Regions from separate parts of the Anaerozeibacter quisquiliarum genome, predicted to be linked through region 1. Evidence: predicted binding sites of a transcription regulator. Region 1 holds the regulator's gene; the other holds the start of a gene.
The links. The regulator LexA, encoded in region 1, represses DNA repair genes until DNA is damaged. The targets are predictions, from matches to a motif close to CNAACANNTGTTNG.
Positions count from the first base shown of each region.

Region 2: ACH6CV_RS07130 (putative DNA modification/repair radical SAM protein) is a predicted target of LexA. The motif match lies at 2,628-2,641, and genes of this name have one in related genera.

Region 1 is NZ_JBISDI010000015.1:21,330-31,306, forward strand. Features, by position in the region: gene ACH6CV_RS08410 (hypothetical protein) at 408-587, opposite strand; gene lexA (transcriptional repressor LexA) at 879-1,481, shown strand; gene ACH6CV_RS08420 (methionine gamma-lyase family protein) at 1,473-2,714, opposite strand; gene miaA (tRNA (adenosine(37)-N6)-dimethylallyltransferase MiaA) at 2,695-3,627, opposite strand; gene mutL (DNA mismatch repair endonuclease MutL) at 3,629-5,551, opposite strand; gene mutS (DNA mismatch repair protein MutS) at 5,553-8,138, opposite strand; gene ACH6CV_RS08440 (YlbF family regulator) at 8,212-8,640, opposite strand; gene miaB (tRNA (N6-isopentenyl adenosine(37)-C2)-methylthiotransferase MiaB) at 8,650-9,977, opposite strand, start outside.
Region 2 is NZ_JBISDI010000012.1:52,489-62,465, forward strand. Features, by position in the region: gene ACH6CV_RS07120 (DNA recombination protein RmuC) at 1-510, shown strand, start outside; gene ACH6CV_RS07125 (TIGR03915 family putative DNA repair protein) at 526-1,347, opposite strand; gene ACH6CV_RS07130 (putative DNA modification/repair radical SAM protein) at 1,326-2,603, opposite strand; gene ACH6CV_RS07135 (adenylosuccinate synthase) at 2,854-4,137, shown strand; gene purB (adenylosuccinate lyase) at 4,146-5,573, shown strand; gene ACH6CV_RS07145 (redox-sensing transcriptional repressor Rex) at 5,587-6,213, shown strand; gene ACH6CV_RS07150 (VanW family protein) at 6,227-7,696, shown strand; gene ACH6CV_RS07155 (XdhC family protein) at 7,727-8,662, opposite strand; gene yqeB (selenium-dependent molybdenum cofactor biosynthesis protein YqeB) at 8,659-9,456, opposite strand; gene yqeC (selenium cofactor biosynthesis protein YqeC) at 9,453-9,977, opposite strand, start outside.

The DNA.
Region 1 (9,977 bases):
AAGAACCTCCCAATACTCTTGCTATTGTATTTATTATAGCGATGCGCGAAGCGCGAGCCCCAAAAAAACCCAGCAGGCGATGCGCGAAGCGCGAGCCCCAAAAACCCCAAGGCAATGCGCGAAGCGCGAGCCCCAAAAACCCCAAGGCAATGCGCGAAGCGCGAGCCCCAAAAACCCCAAGGCAATGCGCGAAGCGCGAGCCCCAAAAACCCCAAGGCAATGCGCGAAGCGCGAGCCCCCGCGACCTTGTCGTCACCCCAAACGGGCGCCCAGCTTTTGCGAAAGCGGAGCGAAGCGAAGCGGTAGATTGAGGGGATTTGCGCGCCTTCCAGGCGCGAATCCCCTCAATCTATTCGCAAAAGCTGTCTTTTGCGAATAGATTCGGGTGCGAGGAAGGGCCTCACTTCCTACTCCCCCGTACCCTCGCCCTCGATGATCTCATCGATTTCGACGGCCAGGTAATCGGCGTCGCTCTTGATGCAGCGCATGCAGTTATCGCAAACCTTATCCGGGTCCAAGTCGCAGCGGCTGCATTCGCCGCATTCATTGCACACCATGGTTTCATCCAGTACGCACAAGCGTCGCATTCAAAAATCCTCCCGATTCAGGCAAAGGCACGGGCCGGCGTGGGCGGCGCTTTGCGATACGCCCCAGACGGCCCCTGCATTAGTATACCGCCCGGCTCGTGCGATGTCAATTCCCCCTGCGTGTAAAGGGCCAAACGCCGGGCCGGTGCCGCGCGGGGCCTCTCCCCTGTGCGCCTTTGCGTGTTAATTGATGGTGAATTATCGCCATTCACGCCAAACAGGACAAACGGACGTTTGCCAAACGTCCTTGTTTGTGCTATACTGGCTGCATATACGGGGAGGTTGATGCATATGCGTACGCGCGGGCGCGGCTTGGAAAATCAGGGCAAGATCCTGGAATTCATCAAGCAGGAGATCGAACAGCGGGGCTATCCCCCGTCGGTGCGCGAAATCGGCAAGGCGGTGGGGCTGAAGTCGACCGCCACGGTGCACGGGCATCTCAACGAGCTCGAGCGGCAGGGCTATATCCGGCGCGACGCCACCAAGCCGCGCGCGATGGAGGTGCTCGACAATCCGCGCGGGCGCGCGGTGCCGCTCTTGGGCAAGGTGACGGCGGGGCTGCCCATCCTGGCGCAGGAGAACATCGAGGACTACCTGGTGCTGCCGCAGCACATGAGCGCGCGCGGCGACGACCTGTTCGCGCTGCGCGTCGAAGGCGAGAGCATGATCGACGCCGGTATCCTGAGCGGCGACATCGTGGTGGTGCGCAAGCAGCCCGATGCCGAGAACGGCGACATCGTGGTGGCCATGATCGAGGACGAGGCCACGGTCAAGCGCATCTATTTTGAGAAAAAGCGCGTTCGGCTGCAGCCCGAGAACCGCCACATGGAGCCGATCTATGCCGAAGAAGTGACGGTGCTCGGGCGCGTGGCGGCGTTGTTCAGGTTATTTTAGCGCTTCCACCGCGCTCTCGATCGCGGTGTAGCCGTGGGCATACGTTAAACCGCCTTGCAGGTAGCCGATGTAGGGCGTGCGGATCGGCGCATCGGCGCTGAGCTCGATCGACGCGCCGGCCACGAAGGTGCCGGCGGCCATGATGACCTCGTCCTCGTAACCGGGCATGGCCCAGGGCTCGGGTATGGCCTCGCTGTCGACCGGCGAGGCTTTTTGAATCGACCGCACGAACGCGATCAGCCTGTCGGGCTCGCCAAACTTGATGGCCTCGATGATGTCGCCGCGCGGCGCGTCGTAGGCCGGGTGTACCTCGTAACCGAGCTTTGCGAACACCCGCGCGGCCAGCACGGCCGTCTTGACCGCCTGCATCGTCACGTGCGGGGCCAAGAACAGCCCCTGGTAGAACGGCAGGTAGCCACCGACGTAGGAGCCCACCTCCGCGCCGATGCCCGGGCTGGTCAGGCGGTAACCCACGAGCTCGACGGCCTCCTTGCGGCCCGCGATGTACCCGCCGGTCGGGGCCAGCCCTCCCCCGGGGTTCTTGATCAGCGAGCCCGCGATCAGGTCGGCGGCGGGCTCGCTTGTTTGTGTGAACTCGCCGTAGCAATTGTCCACCATGACCCATGCGTTCGGGCGCGCCGCGCGGATCGCTCGCGCGGCCTCGTCGATCTCGGCGACCGACAGCGAGCGCCGCCAGTCGTAGCCGCGCGAGCGCTGGATCAGCACCAGCCGCGCGGCATCGTCCATCTGCGCGAGCACCGCGGGCACGTCGATGCGGCCGTCCTCAAGCTCTACCTGGCGGTACTCTATGCCATATTCGAGCAGCGAGCCCTGGCCGGGCGTGCCCTCGGTGCCGATCACCTGGCGCATCGTGTCGTAGGGCGCGCCGGTGGCCGACACCAGCACATCGCCCGGTCGCAGCACCCCCTGCAGGCACAGCGCCAGCGCGTGGGTGCCCGAGGCGATTTGGGGGCGCACCAGCGCCGCCTCACAGCCCATCACGTCGGCAAATATCTCGCACAGCGCCTCGCGCCCGATGTCGTCGTAACCGTAGCCGGTCGTGGGCGCGAAGTGGCGCGCCGACACGCGCCGGCGCTGGAGGGCGGCGAGCACCTTGCGCGTGTTCTGCCGCTCCACCTCGAACAGCTTTTCAAAGACCGGTTCGCAGTCCCGTGCGCAGCGCGCGACGAAGTCGCGCGTCGCCGGGCTGATTTCACCCAACTGAATGCCCATTCACTTGAAGCCTTTCCTTTATTTCCCGGGCAATATCCTGGGCTGAGCGTTCCTCAGCCGGCACCCATTGTACGCGCGGGTCGGCGTAAAACCAGGTCAGCTGGCGTTTGGCGTAGCGGCGCGTGCCTTGCTGGATCAGGCCGACCGCCTCGTCCAGCGTGATGAAACCCTCGCGCGCCCGGATCAGCTCCTTGTAGCCGATCGCCTGCATCGCGGTGGCCGTCATGGGCACGCCGGCCGCAATCAGCGCGTCCACCTCGGCGGGCAGCCCGAGGTGCATCATTTCCATGACGCGCCGGTCGATGCGCTCGTACAGCGTAGCGCGCGGCCAGTCAGGCGCGAACAGCAGCCCCCGGTAGTCGCCCTCGCGTTCGCGGTCAAGCGCCGCGCGCTCGCCCGCCGTGCGCCCGGTCAGTTGATGCGCCTCGATCGCCCGGATCACCCGCCGCACGTCGTTTTCGTGCAGCCGCGCGGCGCGGTCGGGATCGATTGCGCGCAGCCGGTCGTGCAGGATGCGCCGACCACCCGGGCCGTCCGCCACCGCCTGCAGCGCCTGCCGAAGCGCTTCGTCGCCCGGCTCGGCAAAGCCGAGCGGCCTGGTGAGCGCGTTGACGTACAGCCCGGTGCCGCCGCACAGCACCGGTATCCGTCCGCGCGCGCGAATGTCCTCGATCACCGGAATCGCGCGCGCACGGTATGCCGCCGCCGAGAACGACTCCGATGGGTCCAGGATATTCAATAAATGATGCGCAACACCGCCCATTTCAGCCTCGGTCGGCGTCGCGGTGCCCACGTCCATGCCGCGGTACAACTGCATCGAGTCGCAGGACACCACCTCGCCCCCGATGAGCCTGCACAGCTCGACCGCGACGGCGCTCTTGCCCGACGCGGTCGGGCCGCAGATGACGATCAGATTACTGCTGACGTTTGAACATCCTCTCCAGTTCGTTTTGCGTAAGCACGCGCAGCACCGGCCGGCCGTGCGGGCAGGTCGCGGGCGAGCGCGTGTCCTCCATCGCTTGAAGCAGCGCCTCGATCTCGTCTGTACTCAGCCGGTCGCCGCCCTTGACCGCGTGCTTGCAGGCCATCTGAATCAGCTCGCCCTTGCGCCGGTCGCGCGCGGCGTATTTGAGCTGGTCGAGCCGCGATACCATCTCGAGGAAGAAGGCGGGCACGTCGGCCTTGCCCAAGATGAACGGCACCGCGCGCACCGCCAGCGCGCGCTCGCCGAACGGCTCCGCCTCGAACCCGGCCTCGGCAAGCAAATCTATGTTTTCCTGCACCAGCGCGATCTCGCGCGGCGAGGCCGGCACCACCGCCGGGGTCAGCAGCGGCTGAGACGCGCCCGGCCCGTCGAGGCGCGGGGCGTATTGCTCGTACAGGATGCGCTCGTGCGCCGCGTGCTGGTCGATCAGGATCAGGCTGCCCTTCGCCTCCACCAGCAGGTAGGTGTCGAGCGCCACGCCGATCACCCGGTACCGGGGCGCGCCGGTCTCTTCGGGCGGGGGCACCGCGGAGAGCTGCTCCGCCTGTTGGGCAACCGGCTCCGGGCGCGACGGTACCTGAGACACGGTCATCGGCCAGGCGCGCGCCGCCTCGTTCAGCCGCAAATCGCGCGGGGCGAGCGGCGGGGCCTCAGCCGGCGCGGGGGCGGGCGGAGAATATCCGCCCCGGCCCTCGGGGTTGCGCGACGCTCCAAACGTCTCGACTTCGGTCTGTCTGGCGTAGGCTCGAACCTGCTTGGCATCGACTTCGGTCTGTTCGCCGGGCACCTCGACGCGCTCGATCTTTAGCGTCGACGGCTGGATCAGCGGCTCCGCGCGGCGGGTGGCGGCCTCGACGTCGAGCAGGCGCTCGCCCTCGAACGCGCGGCGCAGCATCTGATCGACGGCTGCGCGCACGCCCGCCTCGTCGCGGAAGCGCACCTCGAGCTTGTTGGGGTGGACGTTGACGTCGACCGCGTGGGGCGGCAACTGAAGGCTTAACATGGCCATCGGGTGCATGCCGATCGTCACGCGCCCGGCGCACGCGGCCCCAAGCGCCTGCGAGAGCAGCGGACACTTGACCACGCGCGCGTTGATGAAGAAGTACTGGGCGGAGCGGGTGGGGCGCGCGCAGTCGCCCACGCCGACCAGCCCCGATATGCGCAGCGCCCCCTCCATCTGATCGACGTCGGTCAGCGCGGCCGCCACTTCCTTGCCGTATACCGCCAGCGCCGCGTGGCGCAGGTTGCCGTCGCCGAACGAATGCAGCGTGGTCTTGCCGTTTGCGATCAGCCGCACCGCCACGCCGGGATTGGCCAGCGCCAGCGCCGCCACCGCCTCGGAAACCGCGGCCGCTTCGTAAGCCGGCTTCTTGAGAAACGCGCGGCGCGCGGGCACATTGTAGAACAGATCTTCCACCGTGACCGTGGTGCCCTCGGGGCAGCCGGCCTCGTCGAGCGACACAAAACGCCCGCCCTCGACTCGGAGCTTCGCGCCGCTGGCGGCGGCGCGGCGGCGCGTCACGCAGCCGACCTTGGCGACCGCCGCGATCGACGGCAGCGCCTCGCCGCGAAAGCCCAGCGTGCGCACGTCCATCAAATCGGAAGCGTCCATAAGCTTGCTGGTGGCGTGGTTTTCAAACGCCAGCCGCACCTCCTCGGGCGCGATCCCATGTCCGTTGTCGGTCACGCGCAGGTACTCGATGCCGCCGCCGCGCAGCTCGACCGTGATCGAGGTCGCCCCGGCGTCGAGCGCGTTCTCCATCAGCTCCTTGCAGGCGCTGCCGGGCCGCTCCACCACCTCGCCCGCCGCGATCCGCCCGACCGTGGCGGCGTCCAATATCCGAATGCCCATTTTATACCCTTCTCGCCTTTTCGACCAGCGTGTACAGCATATTCAGCGCGTCCACCGGCGTCAGCGCCATCACGTCCACTTTTTTGAGCTCCTCGGCCAGCTCCGCCGCGCCGTAGTCGTTGAGCCGGATCTGACGGTCGCCCGCATTCTTGCGCTTGTCGAGGATGCTGCGTCCGATCGAACCGCCCAACTCGCCCTCCACCTCGAGCCGGGCCATGATCTGCCGCGCGCGCGCGATCAGCGAAGAGGGCAGGCCCGCCAGCGAGGCCACCGCCACGCCGAAGCTGCGGTCGGCGCCGCCCGGCACGATCTTGCGCAGGAAGATCACATCCTCCCCCTGCTCGCGCGCGGTGATCCGGTAGTTGGCCACGCCGTCCAGCCGCCCTTCGAGCTCGCTCAACTCGTGGTAGTGGGTGGCAAACAGCGTCTTGGCGCGCTTTCCCGCGATGTGCTCCACCGCCGCCCAGGCGATCGACAGCCCGTCAAACGTGCTGGTGCCGCGCCCCACCTCGTCCAAAATCAACAGACTCCGGTCGGTCATGTGCTTTAGGATGTTCGCCATCTCGGTCATCTCGACCATGAAGGTCGACTGGCCGCCGTAGAGGTCGTCCGACGCGCCGATCCGCGTGAAGATGCGGTCGACGATCGGCAGCCGCGCCGTGCGGGCGGGCACGAACGAGCCCACCTGCGCCATCAGCGCGATCAGCGCCACCTGGCGCATGTAAGTGCTCTTGCCCGCCATGTTGGGCCCGGTGATGATCATGAGCCGGCTTTCGTCCGTTATGCGCGTGTCGTTGGGCACGAACCGCTCGCGCCCGATCGCCTGTTCGACGACCGGGTGCCGGCCGTCCTCGATCTCGATCGGGCCGTCCTCATGGATATCCGGGCGCACATAGTCGTTTTCGAGCGCGGCCTGCGCGAGCGATAGCAGTGCGTCGAGCGTCTTCAAGCCCTGGGCGGTCGCCTGCAGGCCGGGCAGCGCCTCCTTGAGCCGGGAGCGTATCGCGGAAAACAGCTCGTACTCGAGGCGCATCGCCTGATCGTCGGCCCCGAGCACCGTCTTCTCGATCTCCTTGAGCTCCTGCGTCACGAACCGCTCGCAGCCCGCCAGCGTCTGCTTGCGCACGTAGCGGTAGGGCACCAGATCGTAGAACGAGCGGGTCACCTCGATGTAATAGCCGAACACCCGGTTGAAACCGATCTTGAGGTTCTTGATGCCGGTCTCGTCGCGCTCCTGCTGCTCGAGCTGGGCGATCCAGTTCTTGCCGTCGGTAGCCGCCGAGCGCAGGCGGTCGAGCCTCTCTTCGTACCCGGCGCGGAAGATGCCGCCCTCCTTGACCGACACGGGTGCGTCAGGCGAAATGGCGCGGTCGAGCAGCGCGACCAACGCTTCCATCGGGTCGAGCAGCGCGTCGACGGCGCTGAGCGCGCCCGCGTCCATGTCCCGCAGCAGGTCCTTCACGTAGGGCACGGCCGACAGCGAGCGGGCCAGCGACAGGCATTCGCGGGGGGTAACGCTGTCGTAGGCGATGCGCGACAGCAGCCGTTCGACGTCGTACACACCTCGCAGCTGCTCGCGCAGCGACTCGGCCCCGATCGCGTTGCCCTTGAGGTGCGCGACCGCGTCCAGCCGCGCCTCGATCTCCGCTTTATCGAGCAACGGCTGCTCGATCCAGCTGCGCAGCATGCGCCCGCCCATCGCGGTGACCGTCTTGTCGAGGGTCCACAAAAGCGACCCCTTGCGGGTGCGCGCGCGCCCGGCCTCGACGAGTTCCAGGCTCGTCGAGGCCGCGCGGTCGATCGTCATGTAGCGCGCGCTTTCAAAGCGCTTGATCTTAAGGATGTGGCCGAGCGCGTTCTTTTGCGTGTCGGTCAGGTAGCGCATCAGCGCGCCCGCGGCCTCGACGAGCAGCTTCTCGCCCTTAAGGCCCGGCGAGCCTGTTTCGAGCGCCGCGAAGTGCGCATTGAGCGCCGCGAGCGCGTTTTTGTAGACAAAGGAACCGGGATCGCCCTCGGTGACCGGGCAGCCGATCTGCGCGCTGATGCCCATGAGCTGCGCCCGGCTTGCGACCAGCAGTTCGCGCGGGTTCAGCCGCGACAGTTCCTCGGCCAGCCTGTTTTTTATGGAGGCGATCGGGTAGACCCAGAACTCGCCGGTGGACAGGTCGCAGAACGCCGCGCCCGCGCGGTCGCCCTTGATCGACAGGCACAGGATGTAGCTGGGCTCGCGGTCCTCAAGCATGCTCTGCTCGATTACGGTGCCAGGCGTCACCACGCGGGTGACGGCGCGCTCCACCAGCCCCTTGCCGTCCGGATCGGTCATCTGCTCGCAGATGGCGACCTTGTACCCCTTCTGGATCAACCGACCGAGGTAGGTATCGACCGCGTGGTAGGGCACGCCGCACATCGGGGCGCGCTCCGCCAACCCGCAGTCTTTGCCGGTCAGCGTCAGTTCGAGTTCGCGGGAAGTAAGCACGGCGTCCTCGAAGAACATCTCGTAGAAGTCGCCCAGCCGGAAGAACAGGATGGCGTCCTTGTGTTCCTCCTTGATCGTAAGGTACTGCTGCATCATCGGCGTGATGGCCATCGCTTGTGCCTCCCTCTTGTGCGGCCAACGGGACGGGTCGATGCGGGCATCGGCCCCTACGGAATTTGCGGCCTTAATTCAAATGATGCTGATGCCCGCAGCCGCCGCAAGAGCCGCACGAGCCGCCGCAGCCATCGCCTTCGGACTCGGACTGGTCGTTCATTTCGCCGGTCACGATGAAGCGCAGCACGCTGTTCACCTGCTCGATCAGGTTAGAGAACGACTCGCGCGCCTCGTTGAGCTTTGCGATGTCAGGAAGCGACTGCAGCTTCTCCTGGTAGGCGTCCATCTGCTCCGACAGCGCTTTGAGCTGCTCGCTGTCGGCGTTCTCCTGCTCGAGCAGTTCCTGGATGCGGTTTCTGCATTCAATGAAGCGGCCCATGTTCAGCGCCGCCTCGGGGTTCTTCATGGCGACTGCCTCGGCTTCCTTCATCTGCTGAAATTCGCTGCTGAGCAGCAGCGCCTCGCCGAGTTCCCGGGTCTTCAAAAACACCTGATTCATGATGGCCTCCTAAGATTTTTGATCCGCCAACTCCCCGCGCAGCGTGTTGCGCCCGGCGGAGGTGATGACTACGTCCACAAATTGCCCTTCGAGCGCGGTATTTCCCGGGAAATTGACCATGTGGCCGCGGCCGGTCTTGCCGCACATGAAGGCTTGATCGCGCTGCGACGCGCCCTCGACCAGCACCGTCTGGCGCGTGCCCACGAGCCCCCCCAGCACCTCGCCGCCGATCGACTGCTGGAGCGCGATCAGCCGCTCGATGCGCAGCGTCTTTTGCTCGGGCGGCGTTGGGTCGGGCATGTCGGCCGCCGCGGTGCCGGTTCTCGGCGAGTAGATGAAGGTGAACGCCGCGTCGAAGCGCACCTCGCGCACCAAGGACATCGTGTCCTCGAACTGCGCCTCGGTCTCGCCCGGGAAGCCCACGATGATGTCGCTGGTCAGCCCCACATCCGGGCACACGGCGCGCAGCTTCCCGACCAGATCGAGATAGCGTTCCCGCGTATACCCCCGGTTCATCAAGGACAGAATCCGGTCGTTTCCGGCCTGCACCGGCAGGTGCAGTTGAGGGGCCAGGCGCTTAAGCTCGCCGTAGGCCGCGATGACCTCGTCCGACAAATCCTTCGGGTGGGAGGTCATGAAGCGGATGCGCGGCACGCCGAGCGCGTCGAGCCGGTACAGCAGCTCGGCGAACGCGCGCCCGCCGCCGCCGTAGGAATTGACGTTCTGGCCGAGCAGCGTGATCTCCTTTACGCCCGCGTCCAGCAGCCCCTTCGCCTCGTCCAGTATGTCGTCCACCCGCCGCGAGCGCTCCCGGCCGCGCACATAGGGCACGATGCAGTAGGAGCAGAAGTTGTTGCAGCCCTGCATGATCGACAGAAACGCGCTGTGGCGATTGGAGCGCGCGGCGGGCAAGCCCTCGACGATCGCGCCCTCGGGCAGCACCTCGGCGATCGGCGCTCGCTCGCTCAGCGCGCGGTGGAGCAGCTCCGGGAACCTATAAAGATTGTGGGTGCCGAACATCAGGTCGATGAACGGGTACTGTTTCTTCAGCCGCTCGGCCATGCCGGCTTCCTGCATCATGCAGCCGCCGACCGCGATCATCAGCTCGGGTTTGTCCTTCTTGAGCTCCTTGAGCCAGATCACATTGCCCAGCGCCTTGTTTTCGGCGTTTTCGCGCACGCAGCAGGTGTTGTACAGGATCAGGTCGGCGTCCTCGCGCGACGCGCAGGCCTCATAGCCCATCTGATCCAGCATGCCGGAAAGCGATTCGGAATCACGCACGTTCATCTGACAGCCCATCGTCACGATCATGTATCTGCACCCGGCGGGCACGATCG
Region 2 (9,977 bases), on a different contig from region 1:
GTGGACGCGGCGGAGGCGGGCGACCGTCAGGCGGTTGCGCTGTCGGGCGCGCAGTTGGAACGCGTGCTGATCGAGGAGGCCAAGCGCATCGCGGGCAAGTACATCAAGGTGCCGCACACGACCGACTTCGCGGTGATGTTCCTGCCGGTCGAGGGGCTGTACGCCGAGGCGCTGCGCCGTCCGGGGCTGTGCGAGCGCCTGCAGGACAGGCACCGCGTGCTGGTGAGCGGGCCGACCACGCTGTCGGCGCTGCTGACGAGTCTGCAAATCGGATTTCAGACGCTGGCGGTGGAGCAGCGCTCGGAGGAGATCTGGCGGCTGCTGGGCGCGGTGCGCGGCGAGTTTTACCAATTCGGCGAGGCGCTGGAGCGCACGCGCCAGCGCCTCGATCAAGCCGGCGCGGAGCTCGACCAGGCCTCCACGCGCACGCGCCAGATCACAAAGAAGCTCAGTAAGGTGGACGAACTGGCCGCGCCGGAGGGGTGGGAAGCGGACGATCCCCCCGCGTGAGCGTTGATGGGATTTTTAAGGGCAAAGCCCTTGAACGGGCGAAAGAGGCAGCGCTTCCGGCCATGCGCTCTCCGGCTGATGCTCGGTCATCTGCGCCCAGTAGCGCTTGGGCATGTGGGTGCGCTGGCAGGCGGGGTTTTCGCGGCCTTCGATGGCGATCGTGCGGAAGAAGGCGCGCCACAGGCGCTGGAAGGCCTGCTCCTGCGCGCCCGGCGGGGCCTGCTCGAAGGCCTCCACCGGCACGATGCGCGTCTCGCCGCGGCCTGCCGCGCCGGCCGCGCGGTGCACCAGCGCTTCGCCGTGCGTCCTGTCGTGGATCAGGAAGGTCTCCTGCCGGAAGCGGTCGGTGAAGTGCGGGGCCAACAGCTTAAGCACCTGGGTTTTCGGTTCGATCACCGCGGTCAGCACGCCGTCCGACTCCCGGAAGCGGATGAACCCGGTCAGCAGGTGCGCCTCGCGCTCGAGGAAGGTGATCGCCCGGTTCAGCTTGTAAACCGCCGGGTCGGACAGATTGCTCAGCAGGCCCGGCCCCTCGCGGAACGCGCGGCGGAGCACATCCAACAGGTGGATTTCCTTGCCCGGCAAGTGGGTCAGCAGCGCGCGGCCCACCATGGTGAGCGCGTCCTCCGATATGCGGCCCCGGATGGCGTCGGCCACCCGCCGCGCGACGGCGGGGTCGGTCTCGATGAACCGATCTTCAAACAGCATCGACTGCATCTCGCGCGCGGACAGGATCATCATCGGCTGTTCGCGTTTCGCCATGGCCTCGTAGACGCAGCACAGCAGGCCGTCCTGCGTGCCGTCGTAGCGGTAGATCAAAGCTGTCCGGTCAAGCATTGCTGGATATCCTCCTTCGTAAGGTCGAAAAACGACAGTTGCTGCCCGCGCTCGGCGGCAAGACCTCCCGTCAGCATCGGGTAGATGAATCGGCGGTCGATCCGGATCCCCGGCAACACCTTGCCCTTGCAGGTGATGAAGTGGCGCGCGCGCTTGAGCGTGACGCCGAGTTTTTTGAGCGCCTCGAAGTCAAGCGTGCCCTGCCTGCGCGCCTCGAGAATGCGCCAGGCGCTCTTCACCCCGATGCCGGGCACGCGCAGCAGCAGCTCGTGCGGGGCGCGGTTGACCTCGACCGGGAACTGTTCGAGGTGCTCGAGCGCCCAGTGGCACTTCGGGTCGAGCAACGGATCGAGAAAGGGGCTCTGCTCGGTCAGCAGCTCGCCCGCCTCGAACCCGTAGAATCGCATCAGCCAGTCGGCCTGGTACAGCCGGTGTTCGCGCAGCAGCGGCGGCTTGCCGCCCGGCGCGGGCAAACGACGGTCGGCCACCGCCGGCATGTAGGCCGAAAAGAACACGCGCTTTAAGTTGAAGCGCCGATAGAGCGACTCCGACAGCGACAAGATGTGCCGGTCGGATTCGGCGGTCGCGCCCACGATCATCTGCGTCGACTGGCCGGCCGGCGCGAACCGGGGCGCCTTGCCATACAGCTGCAATTCGTTGCGGCTCTCCAGGATGCCGCCCTCGATCTGGCGCATGGGCGCGAGGATCGCGCGCTTGCTCTTGTCGGGGGCGAGCGCCACGAGGCTTTCTTCCGACGGCAGCTCGATGTTGACGCTCAGCCGGTCGGCCAACAGACCCAGCCGATGGATCAGCAGTGGGTCCGCGCCCGGGATGGCCTTGGCGTGGATGTAGCCGGCGAAGCGATACTCCTCGCGCAGCAGCCGCAGCGCCTCGATCATCAGCTCGCAGGTGCGGTCGGGCGTGCCCAAGACCGCCGAGCTTAAGAACAGCCCTTCGATGTAGTTGCGCCGGTAGAAGCCCATCGTCAGATCGCACAGCTCGCGCGGCGTAAACGAGGTGCGTCGGACGTCGTTCGAGCGGCGGTTGACGCAGTAGGCGCAGTCGTAGGCACAGGCGTTGCTCAGCAGCACCTTGAGCAGCGAGATGCAGCGCCCGTCGGCCGCAAAACTATGGCAGATGCCCGCCGCCACCGCGTTGCCCACGCCGCCGCCGCGGCGATTGACGCCGCTCGAGGTGCAGGCCACGTCGTACTTGGCCGCGTCGGCGAGCACGGTCAACTTCTCGAACACATCCATGGGCGGCGCTCCTTTCCAGGTATGCGAACATATGTTCTATATAGGTATTATAGCACATCCCGTTCGGAATACAAGCGAACGCGCGGTTAAATAAGCGTGAATCGAGCGCACTGTTTATTTTTCGTCAATTTGCTTGAATTGCGGGGGTACGGGTGTTATACTTTGTAAGCAAGCGGGGTTTTGGCTTGTTTTCCGTACGTTCGGCACATGGACGCGCGGAAACATTCAGCAATACGGAGGTGTTCGGCACATGAATACCTGCGCGATCGTGGGCGTCAATTGGGGCGACGAGGGCAAGGGGCGCATGGTGGACTACCTGGCCGAGCAATACGACCTGGTCGTGCGCTACCAGGGCGGCAACAACGCCGGCCACACCGTCATCAACGAATACGGCAAGTTTGCGCTGAACCTGCTTCCTTCGGGTATCTTCCGCAGGGAGAAGGTCAATCTGCTGGGCGTGGGCACGGTGGTGAACCCCGAGCACTTGGTGGGCGAAATCGAGCGGGTACGCGCGCAGGGGGTTACCATCACACCCGACAACCTCAAGATTTCCGACCGTGCGATGATCGTGTTCCCGTTTCACCCGCTGCAGGACCAGTTGGAGGAGAACCGGCTGGGCGACTTAAAGTATGGCTCGACCCGGCGCGGCATCTCGCCGATCTACGGTGACAAGTACATGAAAAAGGCCATCCAGATGGGCGACCTTAAGCACCCCGAGGTGCTGCACAAGCACCTTAAGACGCTGGTCGAGTGGAAGAACGCCGTGCTGTGCAAGGCCTACGACCAGCCGCCGATCGACATCGAGGAGGTCGAGGCCTGGCTGGCCCGCTACGCGACAGCGCTGAAAGACCATATCTGCGACGCGGGCGAGCTGCTCAAGTCGGCGCGCGCGGATGGCAAGCGCATCCTTTTCGAGGCGCAGCTGGGCGCGCTGCGCGACATCGAGTACGGCATCTACCCGTTCACCTCGTCTTCCTCACCGCTGTCGGCCTACGCGCCGCTGGGCGGCGGGCTGCCGTCGATCAAATTGGACCGCGTGGTGGGCGTTGTGAAGGCCTACTCGAGCTGCGTGGGCGAGGGCCCGTTCGTGGGCGAGCTCCTGGCCGAGGAGGGCGATTGGCTGCGCGAGGCGGGCGGCGAGTACGGCGCGGCCACCGGCCGGCCGCGGCGCGTCGGCTGGTTTGACATCGTGGCCACCCGCCACGGTGCCGAACTGCAGGCCGCCACCGAGATCGCGCTGACCAAGCTCGACGTGCTGTCCGGCCTGGTCGAGATCCCGGTGTGCGTGCGCTACCGGCTGGACGGGGTCGAGATCGAGCGCTTCCCCTACACGCAGGATCTGTACGATTGCGAGCCGGTCTACGAGGTGCTGCCCGGCTGGGATGAGGACATCTCGGGCGTGCGCCGGTTCGAGGAATTGCCCGAGGCCGCGCGGCAATACGTCGAGTACGTCGAGCGCGCGCTGGGCGTCGCAATCCGGTATGTGTCGGTCGGGCCCGACCGCGAGCAACTGATTATCCGGCAGGAGGCATAGGCCGTCAGATGGAGCGAAAGAACATATACGAGACGGCGTTGAACAGCCGCTACGCCTCGAAGGCCATGCAGAGCCTGTTCTCGCCAGACCATCGCTACGGGCTGTGGCGCAGGCTGTGGGTGGCGCTGGCCGAGGCCGAGATGGAGCTGGGTCTGCCGATCGCGCAGGATCAGATCGATCAGATGAAGCGGCACCTGGACGACATCGACTACGAGCGCGTGCGCGCGCACGAGGAAAAGGTGCGCCACGACGTGATGGCGCATGTGCTGGCCTACGGCGAGCAGTGCCCGGACGCCGCCGGCATCATCCACCTGGGCGCGACCTCCTGCTATGTAACCGACAACGCCGACGCGCTGATCCTCCGGGACGCGCTTGAGCTGATCCGCGCTAAAATCATCGAGGTCGTCCGACGGCTGCGCGCGTTCGCGCTGGAGCACAGGGATTTGCCGACGCTCGGGCTCACGCACCTGCAGCCGGCGCAACTGGTCACGGTGGGTAAGCGCGCCTGCCTGTGGATGCAGGACCTCGTCATGGACCTTACCGACATCGAGCATGTGCTGTCCACGGTCAAGCTGCTGGGCAGCAAGGGCACGACCGGCACGCAGGCCAGCTTCCTCGAGCTGTTCGGCGGCGACGGCGCCAAGTGCCTCGAATGCGAGAGGCGCATAGCCGGCAAGATGGGACTCGATAAGGTGTACGCGGTCAGCGGTCAGACCTATCCACGAAAGTTGGACAGCCGGGTGCTGGCGGTGCTCTCGGGCGTGGCGCAGAGCGCGTACAAGTTCGCGCAGGACATGCGGATGCTGCAGGCGTTTCACGAACTCGAGGAGCCGTTCTCAAAGGATCAGATCGGCTCGTCGGCCATGGCCTACAAGCGCAACCCGATGCGCTCGGAGCGTATGTGCGCGCTTTCCCGGCACGTGATGGCGCTGGAGGCAAATGCCACGCAGACCGCCGCGACCCAGTGGTTCGAGCGCACGCTCGACGACTCGGCCAACCGGCGGCTGTCGCTGCCCGAGGCGTTCCTGGCGCTCGACGCGGTGCTCGAGCTGTACGCCAACGTGGCCGGCGGGATCGTGGTGTATCCAAAGATGATCGAGCGGAGCATCCGCGAGAACCTGCCGTTCATGGCGACCGAGAACATCCTGATGGCGGGCGTTATGCGCGGCGGCGACCGGCAGCAGCTGCACGAAAAGCTGCGTGTGCTGTCGCACCAGGCCACGGTCAGGATGCGTGCCGAAGGCGAAGACAACGATTTACTTCGGCGCATCGCCGCCGACGGGGCGTTCGGCCTTAGCGAGGACGAACTCGGCGCGCTGATGGACGCGCGGCTGTACGTCGGGCGCGCGGGCGAACAGGTGAGCGAATTTATTGCCGCCGAGGTCGATCCGTGGCTCGTCGGACCCGCGATCGACATGGGCGAGATTAACCTGTAAAGGAGAGCGTCACATGGTGCGAGAACGCGTACCGCGCGCCGTCGTTGGGCGGCTGCCGGGGTATTACCGATATCTGTGCAACCTGGAAAAGATGGGGCTGATCCGCATTTCCTCCCAGCAACTGGGCGAGCGCATGGGCCTGACCGCGTCGCAAATCCGGCAGGACATCAATTGCTTCGGCGGGTTTGGGCAGCAGGGCTACGGCTACAACGTGGCCGAGCTCAGGCGGCGCATCGGCGAGATCCTGGGCCTCGGGCCCAGCTATCACTGCGTCGTGGTGGGCGCGGGCAACATCGGCCAGGCCGTAGCCAACTACAGCGCGTTCCGCTCCATGGGCTTTGAGGTCAAGGCGCTGTTTGACATGCGCGCGAGCGCGCATGAGGAGACGCGAGGCGGGCTGCCCGTGCTGCCAATCGAGCAGCTCGACGGCTACCTGGACGAGCATCCGGTGGACATCGGTGTGATCGCGGTGCCCGAGCAGGCGGCGCAGGCCATCTGCGACCGGCTGGTCAAGGGCGGGGTCAACGCGATCTGGAATTTTGCGCCGATAGACCTCGATGTGCCCGACCGCGTGACGCTCAAGAGCGTGCACCTGGCCGACGCGCTGCTCGAGCTGTCGTATTACATGGCCAATCCGTAGGAGTTTTATTTAAGTGGGCAAGCATTCCAAGATAGAAACGCAGACCCAAGTCGAGACGAGGCAGACAAGGCGCGAGTTGAGGAAGATCAGGCGCGCGCGCAGGCGGATCTGGTGGTCGGGGCCGGTGACGGCGGTGATGGGCGGCATCCTGTTTGTGCTGGTCGCGGCCCTTGTCATGTCGATCGCGCAGTACCGCGCCTTTCGGGCGATGCGCGCGGCGGTTGAAACCGACCGGTTCTATCCGGGCATCACGGTGGACGGGCAGGAGCTATCGGGCAAGACGCTGCCGGAGGCGCTCGGCGAGTGGGCGGCGCGCGACGAGCTCAAAAGGCGCGCCTATCAGATCGAGCTCAACATCGGGCAGAACCATTGGCTGCTGACGAGCGCGGACGCGTTCTACCAGAGCGACTATGCGGACGTGCTCAAGAGCGCCTGGTCGGTCGGGCGCTACGGTACGCTCGCAGCGCGCTACGACGCGATCAGCAAGGCCGCGGGCGCGTGGGCGCGCGCCTACGAGGTACACGGCGGCCCCGACCGGGACGCGTGGGCGCAGCGGCTGGACGCGATCGCGCAGGCGGCGTCGGAGCCGGGCACCTCGGCGAAGATCACCGGGTTCGACGTTGCGAGCAAGGGCTTTTCCTTTGAAGAGGGCGTCGAGGGGCTGGCGGTGGACGCCAAGGAACTGCGCGACGCGGTCGCTGAGAAGGTGAAAGCCGGCGGCGGCGCGCTGACGCTCGAACGGCGCGTGGTAAGACCCGCGCAGACGGTCGAGGAGCTTAAGCGCAGCTTTGGCATGGTGGCCTCGACCAAGACCAGCGCCAAGAGTTCCTCGGGCAACCGGATAACCAATTTGCGGCTGGCGTGCGAGGCGCTGAACGGGTTGCGCATCGAGCCGGGCGCGGTGTTTTCGTTCAACGAGACGCTGGGCAAGCGCACGACGGAGAAGGGCTACAAGCGCGCCCCGGCGGTCTCGGGCGGTGCGCATACGCTCGAGGTCGGCGGGGGCATCTGCCAGGTGGCGACCACGCTGTTCAACACGGTCGCCAAGGCGGGGCATCAGATCATCAAGCGCTACCCCCACACGATTCCATCGACCTACGTCCCCCGGGGACTGGACGCCACGATCGACTGGCCCAACCAGGACTTCCGGTTCCGGAACACGTCGGACTACCCGATCTACCTGTCGGCGGGGGTAACCCGTGACAAGCAGGTGATCGTGGAGTTGCACGGCAAGAAACTGGACGAGGGCGTGTCGTTCAAGCTCAAGGGCGAGACCAACGCTACCCGCAGCGCGGGCGAACCGAGGTACGTGCCGGTTGGGGATCTGCCCACCGGCATGACGCGGGTGAAGGAAGCCAGGCGCAACGGCTATCAGGTGACCACGTACCGGATCTTGATGAAGGACGGCAAAGAGGTCGAGCGCGAGCGGCTGTTCAAGAGCAACTATCCCTCATTTGGCGGGATCGTCGAGGTGGGGCGATAGGGAAGTCCCCGCGCGAGTGATGATGGGCGCTCACGCGCGAGTACGCGCCTGAATCATCTCGGCCGCTATGCTGATGGCAATCTCATAGGGCGTCTGCGCGCCGATCGGCAGGCCGATCGGGCAGCGCACCCGCTTTAGGTCCTCCTCGGTAAAACCCTCGGCCCGCGCGCGCTCGTACACCGAGGCGCGCTTTGCCTTGCTGCCCATCATGCCGATGTAGCGCGCCGGCGTGCGCAGCGCCGCCTTAAGCGCCGCAAAATCGTGCTGGTGCCCGCGCGTCATGATCGCCACGTAGTCCGCCCCGGTTACCCCGTCCATGAACGCCAGATCACCGAAATCAACCAGCCGCACCTCCGCGGCGTCCGGGAACAGCCGCCGATCGGCAAAATCCGCCCGGTCGTCGAGCGCGCACACCCGGAAAAGCGCGCGCGCAAGCACCGGTACCAGCGCCTGCGCCACGTGCCCGCAGCCGAACAGGTAGCAGGTCGCGCCGCTCGCGATCTGCTGCGCGTATTGCCCGTCCTCAGGCGCGACCGCTTCAAACGACAGCGTCATGCCGCCATCCTCGAGATCCGTAATCAGCCAGGCGTCCCGCGCGCCGTCCGCCGCCGCGCGCGCCCGCTCCAGCAAGTCGATCAGCGCCCCGTCCCCGGCGGGCAGCGTTTGAAAGTACAGCCGCATGCCGCCGCCGCACACGCCCAGGTCGGCGGCCCGGTCGCCCGCCAGGCGGTAGTCTTTCAGCGCTCCGGCCGACACGCTTCTCTCGAGCCGCTCGGTTGCGCGCCGCACCGCGTCGTGCTCCACCGGCCCGCCGCCCACCGTGCCGCACACCAGCCCCCGCGCATCCGCCAGCATGCGCGCGCCCGGGCCGCGCGGGGTGGAGCCCGATGTCGCCACCACGCTCACCAGCACGCAGTCACGCCCGCCCCGGATGCGCTCCAGCGCCGCTTCGATCCACTCGTTCATACGCTTCTCCTCAAATATAGATACGCCTCCAGCGCGCCGCCGCCGATGGCGCGCGCCTTATCGGAAATGGTGTGCCAGTCGACGTCCGTGCGCGGGTCGACGTCGGCCATCTTCATCCCCCTGGGGACTGATAGGCCCTCGGCGATCAGGCCGCGCAGCAGCCCGGCGATCGGAGCGGCGACCGGCTGATCGCCCACAAAGCACAGCGTTTCGCCCGCGGCCACCACATCGCCGATCGCGCGCACCGGTCGTACGACGCCCGTACAGGGCGCGTGGACCACCCGTTCCGACGACTTGCCGCCGATTTCGCCGGGAGTGCCGGTATTCGGCAGCGCCGCGCCCTCGAAGATCAGCCGCCCCAGGTCGTGCCCGCGCATGCTCTCGATCACGCAATCGACGTCCACACCCGCGACGAAGCCGGGGCCCACGGCGATCGTGGCCGGGGCCATGCCCCGAAATGTACCCAGATTGCGCTTGGCGAGGATGGCATCGACCACGCAGCGGGGCTTGAACCGTTCGATCCAGCGCCCTTCGGGATCGACCGCGAGCGGGATCTCGCCCGCGTCGAGCGCGGCGGCGATTGCGCGCTCGTCCCCGGCCAGCCGCGCCGTCATGTCCTCCACGGCGGCGACGCCCCGATACACCGCCTCGCTCAGCGAGACGGTGCGCCGGATCGCGGTGGGCCGCGCCGCCTCGAGCACCAGCACATGGAAGCCCGCGCGATGAAACTTCTGAATCACACCGGTGGCCAGGTCGCCGCCGCCGCGGACGACGATCCGTTCGCGCTCTGTCATCGATAGACCTCCCATTTTTTCTGCCAAACCGAGCCGACGAAGATCGGCAGATTCGATTGCGCACGCACCGCGCGCGCAATCGGCAGCGCGTCTTGGGCGTCGGCCTGGTTGATTAGCAGCGCCGTCCGGCCGACGGCCTTGGCCAGCATGCCTCCCGGGGCGAGGATCATGCGCGCGATCGCGCGCGCGTCCACGACATCGCCCTCGTCAAGGTCGGTCAGCGCAAGGAACCGGTCCAGCCGGTGCACGTGCTCGCCTGTCGCGGACAGCCCCAGCGCGCGCGCGCCGACGACGCCCAGCGTCAGCGTGGTAAACGCGGGCACCACCGGCTCCCAGTCGGCCCAGCCCTTGAGCGGCAGAGCGCGCGAGCCATCGGCTTCCATCAGCGTTATGTCGCAGTCGGCGGACGCGCGCTTGATCTCCTCGAGCGGCGCGGCCAGCAGTTTGCCGGTCGGCGGGTCGGGCACGCCCAGGCAAAAAACGCCCGGCGGGGGCGGCAGGATGCGGGTGGTGGGCGCGAT